Regions from separate parts of the Agromyces sp. Root1464 genome, predicted to be linked through region 1. Evidence: predicted binding sites of a transcription regulator. Region 1 holds the regulator's gene; the other holds the start of a gene.

The links. Region 1 encodes HspR, which represses chaperone genes until heat shock. Its sites were predicted from a motif close to AAGTTGAGTCNNNNNGACTCAACTT; they were not measured.
Region 2: ASD23_RS13155 (Hsp20/alpha crystallin family protein) is a predicted target of HspR. The motif match lies at 1,733-1,757, and genes of this name have one in related genera.

What each region holds. Positions count from the first base shown of each region.
Region 1 is NZ_LMFU01000001.1:1,239,076-1,242,473, reverse strand. It holds gene ASD23_RS05700 (cation-translocating P-type ATPase) at 1-705, shown strand, start outside; gene ASD23_RS05695 (hypothetical protein) at 784-1,512, shown strand; gene ASD23_RS05690 (heat shock protein transcriptional repressor HspR) at 1,518-1,934, opposite strand; gene ASD23_RS05685 (DnaJ C-terminal domain-containing protein) at 1,944-2,939, opposite strand; gene ASD23_RS05680 (nucleotide exchange factor GrpE) at 3,079-3,398, opposite strand, start outside.
Region 2 is NZ_LMFU01000002.1:1,627,223-1,630,620, reverse strand. It holds gene ASD23_RS19400 (hypothetical protein) at 82-204, opposite strand; gene ASD23_RS13170 (cold-shock protein) at 323-529, shown strand; gene ASD23_RS13165 (TFIIB-type zinc ribbon-containing protein) at 797-1,135, shown strand; gene ASD23_RS13160 (DUF6098 family protein) at 1,198-1,629, shown strand; gene ASD23_RS13155 (Hsp20/alpha crystallin family protein) at 1,797-2,237, shown strand; gene ASD23_RS13150 (glycosyltransferase) at 2,319-3,386, opposite strand.

The DNA of each region.
Region 1 (3,398 bases):
CATGCCGTCGAGATCGGCCGCATCGTCTACTCCAAGATCACGGCGTACCTGCGATTCCAGATGACGCAGCTGCTCAGCCTCATCATGCTGTTCCTGGCGGCGAGCGCGTTCTCGATCGCCGAGGGCGTGGCGCTGTTCCCGGCGCAGGTGCTGTTCATCAACTTCTTCGTGGCACTGTTCGCGGTCTTCGCGATCGCCGCCGACGCGAACCCGCCCGGCATCATGAACCACCCGCCACGGGATCCGAAGATCGGCGTCGTCAACCGGGTCTCACTCGTCGAGTGGCTCGTCTACGGCGCCGTCATCTTCCTGATCGCGCTCGTGCCGCTCCTCTGGGGGCCCGACGAACCGAGCCCGGTCGAACCGACCGCGTCGATGACGATGGCCTACGTCGTGCTCGGACTCGCCACCGTGCTGAGCGCCCTGCTCATGCGCCGCACGCCCGAGTCGGGTCTGCTGGCGCCCATCGCGGCGGTCGCCAAGATCCTCGTCTGGCCGGTGCTGCTCATCGTCGCGTCGACCGAGATCGGCTTCCTGCAGCGTGCGCTCGGCACCGTCTCGCTCACGGGCTGGCAGTGGCTCGGCTGCATCGGCCTCACGATGGTGCTGCTGGTCGTCGTCGAGGGCGACAAGTGGTTCCGTCGGCGCCGGCTCGCACGCCGCCTCGCGGCGAATCCCGTCGCCGCCACCGTCGGCATCCGCTGACGTCCGGGCCGGTGCTCCTGATCACGGCCGAATTCGCTGAGTGCGGCTCTCGGCGGGGTTTGCTACCCTCGGGTCCGCATGCAGGACGCACGAGCCGGGGGACGACGGGCGGCGCGACATGAGGTCGCGACGCCCGTGACGCGTCCCCGCCGCCAGGCGTCGCCGCGGGCGAGCTCGCCCCGCCGATCGCTCGCCGCCGCCGCCGTGCTCTCGGTGCTCGGCCTGCTCGCGGGCCTCGCCCTCGCGCCGCTGCCGCAACCCGCCGGCCTCGCCTCCTTCGCCGCCGCGAGCGGCCAGCACCGCGGCGAGGCGCAGGATCTCACGGTCGCAGCGGATGTCGCGGCGCCGACCGTCTCGCACGATTCCTACGTCGCGACCACCGGCACCCAGACGCTCGTCGCCGGCGGCACGAACGTCGACTGGGCCAAGCTCGTGCTCATCGAGGGCGGTTGGCCGTTGACCGAGGAGAACGTCACCTTCATGATGCGCTGGATGCGTCAGGAGAACGGCGCCGACAACTGGTGGAACCGCAACAACCCGCTGAACAACGGACAGGGGTCGGGCGGCGGCTCCGGCCTCGGCAGCTACCCGAGCCTCGTCGAAGCGGCCTACTACGCCGCCGAGAACCTGCAGTCGGGTCGCTATCCCGAGGTCGACGCCGCGCTCGCGCGAGGCGATTCGGCCGACGCCACCGCGCAGGCGATCTGGGCGTCGGCCTGGGCCTCGAGCCACTACGGGTACGGCACGCACTGGAGTTCGCGGCCCTACGACGTCATCGAAGCCCCGGCTTCGGCCTGGGGTCGCTGACCCGCCTACTCGCGCTCCAGCGGACGCCACACGACGACCGCGTTCTCGCGGCGCACGCGGGTTCCGGCTCGCAGCGAGATGACCTCGCCGGCCGAACCCGCCGCGAAGACGCGGCGGCCCGGGCGGTTCAGCATCTCGTCGGCGAGCGCGCCCTCGAGTTCGCGCACCCTGGCGCGCAGGGTCGCCACCTCGTCTTCGAGTCCGAGCACCCGTCGGATGCCCTCGAGGCTCACGCCCTCGCTCGAGAGCTGGGCGATCTCACGCAACTGCACGACGTCGTGCATCGAGTACCGCCGAGACTTGCCCGCGGTGCGGGTCGGCGAGACGAGCCCGAGCCGGTCGTACTGGCGCAGCGTCTGGGGGTGCATGCCCGCGAGTTCGGCGGCGACGGAGATGACGAAGAGCGGGCTCCTCTCGTTCATCTCCACCGCCTAGCCCTTCGCCTTCGCGAGCAGGTCGTCGCGGGGATTCTCGTCGGGCAGCAGCGCGGCGAACTCCTCGAGCTTCGCCTCCGCCTCCTTCGAGAGATGGGATGGAACGGCGACCTGCACGACCGCGAGCAGGTCTCCGGTGCCCTTCGGGGTCTCGACTCCGCGGCCCTTGACGCGCAGGACCCGGCCGCTCGGCGTGCCGGGGGCGACCCGCAGCTTGACGGGGCCGCCGCCGAGGGTCGGAACCTGGATCGTCGCGCCGAGGGCGGCCTCGGTGAAGGTGACGGGCACGGTGACCCTGAGGTTCAGGCCGTCGCGCTCGAAGACCGGGTGCTTGCGCACCGTCACGGTCAGCACGATGTCGCCGGGCTCGCCGCCGTCGGGCGAGGGCTGACCCTTGCCGCGCAGTCGGATCTTCTGCCCGTCGGCGACACCCGCGGGGATTCGCACCGTGATCGGCTTGCCCTCTGCGGTCTGCAGGGTGATCTGGTCGCCCTTGGTGGCCGTGACGAAGTCGAGCGTCGTCGACGCCGTGACATCCCGACCCTTGGTGGGCCCGCCGGCGCCGCGGTAGCCGCCGGTGGGCTGGCCGAAGCGGCCGCCGCCGAAGAGCCCGCCGAGCAGGTCGTCGTAGTCGCCGCCCTGCTGGAACGTGTAGGACTGGCCGCGACCGCCGCCGCCCTGGCCGAACATGCCGCCGAAGACGTCTTCGAAGCCGCCCGCGCCGCCGGCACTGCCGGGCGCGGTGAAACGCGCGCCGGAGCCCATGGCCCGCACGGCGTCGTACTCCTTGCGCTGCTCGGGATCGGCGAGCACGGAGTGCGCCTCGCTGATCTCCTTGAACTTCGCCTCGGCGGCAGCGTCACCGGGGTTGGAGTCGGGGTGGTACTTGCGCGCGAGCTTGCGGTACGTCTTCTTGAGGTCTGCGTCGCTCACGTCTTTGGAGACGCCGAGCACCTTGTAGAAGTCTTTGTCGAACCAATCCTGACTGGCCACCGGCACCTCCTCTTCTGAAATCTAGTCGGGTCTGTCTGTCGGGGCACGCGATCCCGCTGGTCGAGTAGCGACGAAGGAGCGTATCGAGACCTCGAACGGGTCTCGATACGCGCTTCGCGCTACTCGACCGGCGGATGCACTACTGCGGGGTCTTCACGACGACCTTCGCTGCGCGGAGCAGCGTGCCGCCGAGGGCGTACCCGGTCTCGACGACGTCGGCGACCGTGTCGATCTCGACGTCGTCGGCCGGCTGCTGGAAGATCGCCTCGTGCCGCTGCGGGTCGAACGGCTCGCCGACCTCGCCGAACGAGGTGAGGCCGAGCTTCTCGGCAGCGCCGCGCAGCTTCGCCGCGATGGTCGCGAACGGCGCGTCTCCGTCGAGGTCGCCGTGCTTCTCGGCCCGGTCGAGGTCGTCGAGCACGGGCAGCAGCACGGCCACGGCCGCACCGACGGCGCGCT
Region 2 (3,398 bases), on a different contig from region 1:
GGTGGAGTCATCTGCAGTGGGGTTCTCTCCCACGTGACACGGCTGGGAAGCCGATGACCAGTCGGGACGAAGCAACATCTCTCACGCCGAAGCACTCGGTGCGATGACGGCGACGAAGCCCCGCACCGGTTCCTCCCGCAGGTCACTGATCGCGGCGTCTCGCACGCCGGGCCGTTTCGTCTCGTACCCGGGCACGAACTCCATGCGACTTGCTCGCACCACCAACTTCCGGCGGCGGACGTCGCCGTCGGAACCCTGCACGGCCTGAGGCCGTGCACGTCGCAGCCGCTTCGGCGGCTCGGCTTTACAGAAGGAAAAGAATATGGCTACCGGAACCGTCAAGTGGTTCAACGCCGACAAGGGCTTCGGCTTCATCGCTCCTGACGACGGCTCGGCCGACGTCTTCGCGCACTTCAGCGCGATCGCATCGGGCGGCTACCGCTCGCTCGAGGAGAACCAGAAGGTCGAATTCGAGACCGCCCGCGGCCCCAAGGGCCTGCAGGCTGAGAACATCACGGTCATTTCGTAAGTTCTCGCATCCCTTTCGATCGGGTGCCGGTGCGCTGAGCGCGCTGGCACCCGATCCACGAGCGGATGTCGCGGCAGCCGCCTCTTCGTGAGGCAGGCGCCGCGGCATCCGCTCTGTGCATTTCCGGGGGTTCGTGCTCTGCCGGTCGACTCGGCACTCCTGCCTCTTTCGACACCCGTCCGGAGCTTCTTCAAAGCTTGGATCCCTAGGCTCGACTCGTCGAACAACCCCGATCGATCCCGGTCGGCCCCGAAGAAGGAGCCCCCAATGCAGTGCCCCACCGACGGAACCGTGCTCGTGATGAGCGAACGCAGCGGCATCGAGATCGACTACTGCCCGACGTGTCGCGGCGTGTGGCTCGACCGGGGCGAACTCGACAAGATCGTCGAGCGCGCGGCGCGCGAGTTCTCGGCTCCCACCCAGGCCGCACCTGCTCCGCCCGCTCCGCCGACGCAGCCGCAGGCGCCGGCCTACGGCCAGCCGTCGTACCAGCAGTCCGGGTACGACAACCGCGGTGACAACCGGGGGTACGACAACCGCGGGTACGGCGACCAGGGCTACCGCAAGAAGAAGAAGGAGAGCTGGCTCTCCGAGCTCTTCGACTGATCCCGGCGGACCGACTCGTCAACCCGCTGTCGGCCGCGAACGGCCGGCATTAGCATCGCGCCATGAACGCGCTCGACGCGGAGCTCCCGGAGCTCGACTCGCTCGACGAACTCGATGCGCTCGTCGGGCGGATGCCCGGACTCCACGTGCGGTATTCCGAGGGATTCGAGCATGATCGCGACGAGGCGAGCATCGACACCGAGAGCGGACTCGAGCTGCCAGGGCTGTCGGTGAATCCGCTCGACCCGCAGCCGTGGTGGACTCGCGAGCGCGCCGACTGGCTCGCGAGGCAGCTCTGCCAGTACAAGCACCTGCGTGAGCGGAACCCCGAGCGGTTCGCCTGGGTGCTGCGCGGGCGCATCGTCGGCAGGGGCCCGGACTCGGAGCCGCTGCTCGCCGACGTCGAGCCCGTCGTGCGGCTGTCCGACGCGTTGCTCGACGAGGCGAAGGCGAGATATCGCACTCGGTTCGATGCGGGCCGGGGGCCGGAATAGGGCGCGCGGTCCGCGAGTGCTCGCGCGTGTTCGCGCCTCAATCGCGCCGGATTCGACTCGCGACAGTCTTGGCACTCGCAAGAGGAGAGTGCTAATCTGGACGTAGTTGAGTCGAAGGGGCTCAACTCCAGAATCTGCCGCTTCGGCGGCGACAGGGAGGAGAAGTCATGGCCATGATGTGGGACCCGTTCCGTGAGCTCGACCGCCTCGCTGCGGACATGCTCGATTCGCGACAGGGGCCGCGGGTGATGCCGATCGACCTGCACCGCGATGGCGACCACTACGTGCTCGCCGCAGACCTGCCGGGCGTCGACCCCGGCTCGGTCGACGTGGACGTCGACGGTCAGCTGCTCACGATCCGCGCCGAGCGCACGCTGCGCGCCAACGGCGAGGTCAAGTGGCTCGCGCACGAGCGACCGAGCGGTTCGTTCCTTCGCCAGATCACCCTCGGCGAGGGCATCGACACCGCCGGCATCAGCGCGCACTACGACAACGGCGTGCTGAGCGTGATCATCCCGATGAGCGAGCGCGCGAAGCCCCGCAAGGTCGAGGTGATGAGCTCGCCGAACTCCGAGCAGCAACAGGTGACCGCGGGCTCGTCGAGCTGACGCTCGCGAGGAGCCGACACGGCACCACGGGAGGCCCGCTCGCCGAATGGCGGGCGGGCCTCCGTCGTGCGCGCGCCGGATTCACGCCGTCCGGCGGATCGGTCGGTCGGCCGTGAGCGCGCCGGCCGTGGGCACGTCGGCCGTGAGCATGTCGGCGAAGAGATCGAGGTAGTCGCGGGCCATCCGGGCGTCGGTGAAGCGGGCCTGCGCCCGCGCCCGGCACACCGTCCGGTCGAGCGCGGCGGCGTCGACGAGTGCGGACGCGAGTTCGTCGATCCCGGATCGGACGAAGCCGGTCGCGCCGTCGTCGACGAGTTCGGGAACCGAGCCGCGCGGCGTCGCCACCACGGGAGTGCCGGTGGCCAGCGATTCGATCATCACGAGGCCGAAGGGCTCGTCCCATTGGATCGGGTTGACGAGCGCGCACGACTCGCCCATGAGCGCGCACGTCTCGGCGGTCGACAGCTCGCCGATGTACTCCGCGTTCCGGCCGAGCAGTGGGCGCACGGCCTCGGCGAAGTACGCCTGCTCGGCCGGCTCCCGCATCTTCGCGGCGATGCGGAGCGGAATGCCGGCGCGCTCCGCCACGCGGATCGCCTCGACGACGCCCTTCGTGGGGTTCATCCGGCCGACGAAGCAGGCGCTGCTGCCGCCCGGCCCCATCGGCACGTCGGTGACGCGGATGCCGTGGTGGATGACGCGCGCGATGCGCACCGAGCCGGCGGTCGAGGCGTGGTGGTGGGAGATGGCGACGAACGCCATGTCGGGCGACGCGGCGCCGTACAGCTCCTGCACGAGCGGGATGAACGGTCCGTGCGCGATCGTGACGACCGGTGCCATGGCGGCCGTGCGGGCCAGGATCGGGCCCGCGAGCGTGTTGTCGACGATGACGTCGACGTCGTCCAACTGCGCGTAGGCGCGAATGAGGTGCCGCATCTCGTGCGTCGTGAGGCCCATCGTGTCGGAGCCCGAGGGAGGGAAGCCGGGCAGGCGCTCGACCGGCGAGGTGCTGTCACCGGATGCCGCGAGCACGACGTCGTGGCCGGTGCGAACGATCGCCCGGGCCAGTGTGTCGATGAACGACTCGATGCCGCCGTACGCCGGTGGCGGCACGGGGATCCACGGTGGGGCGATGATGCCGATTCGCATGGGACACCTCCA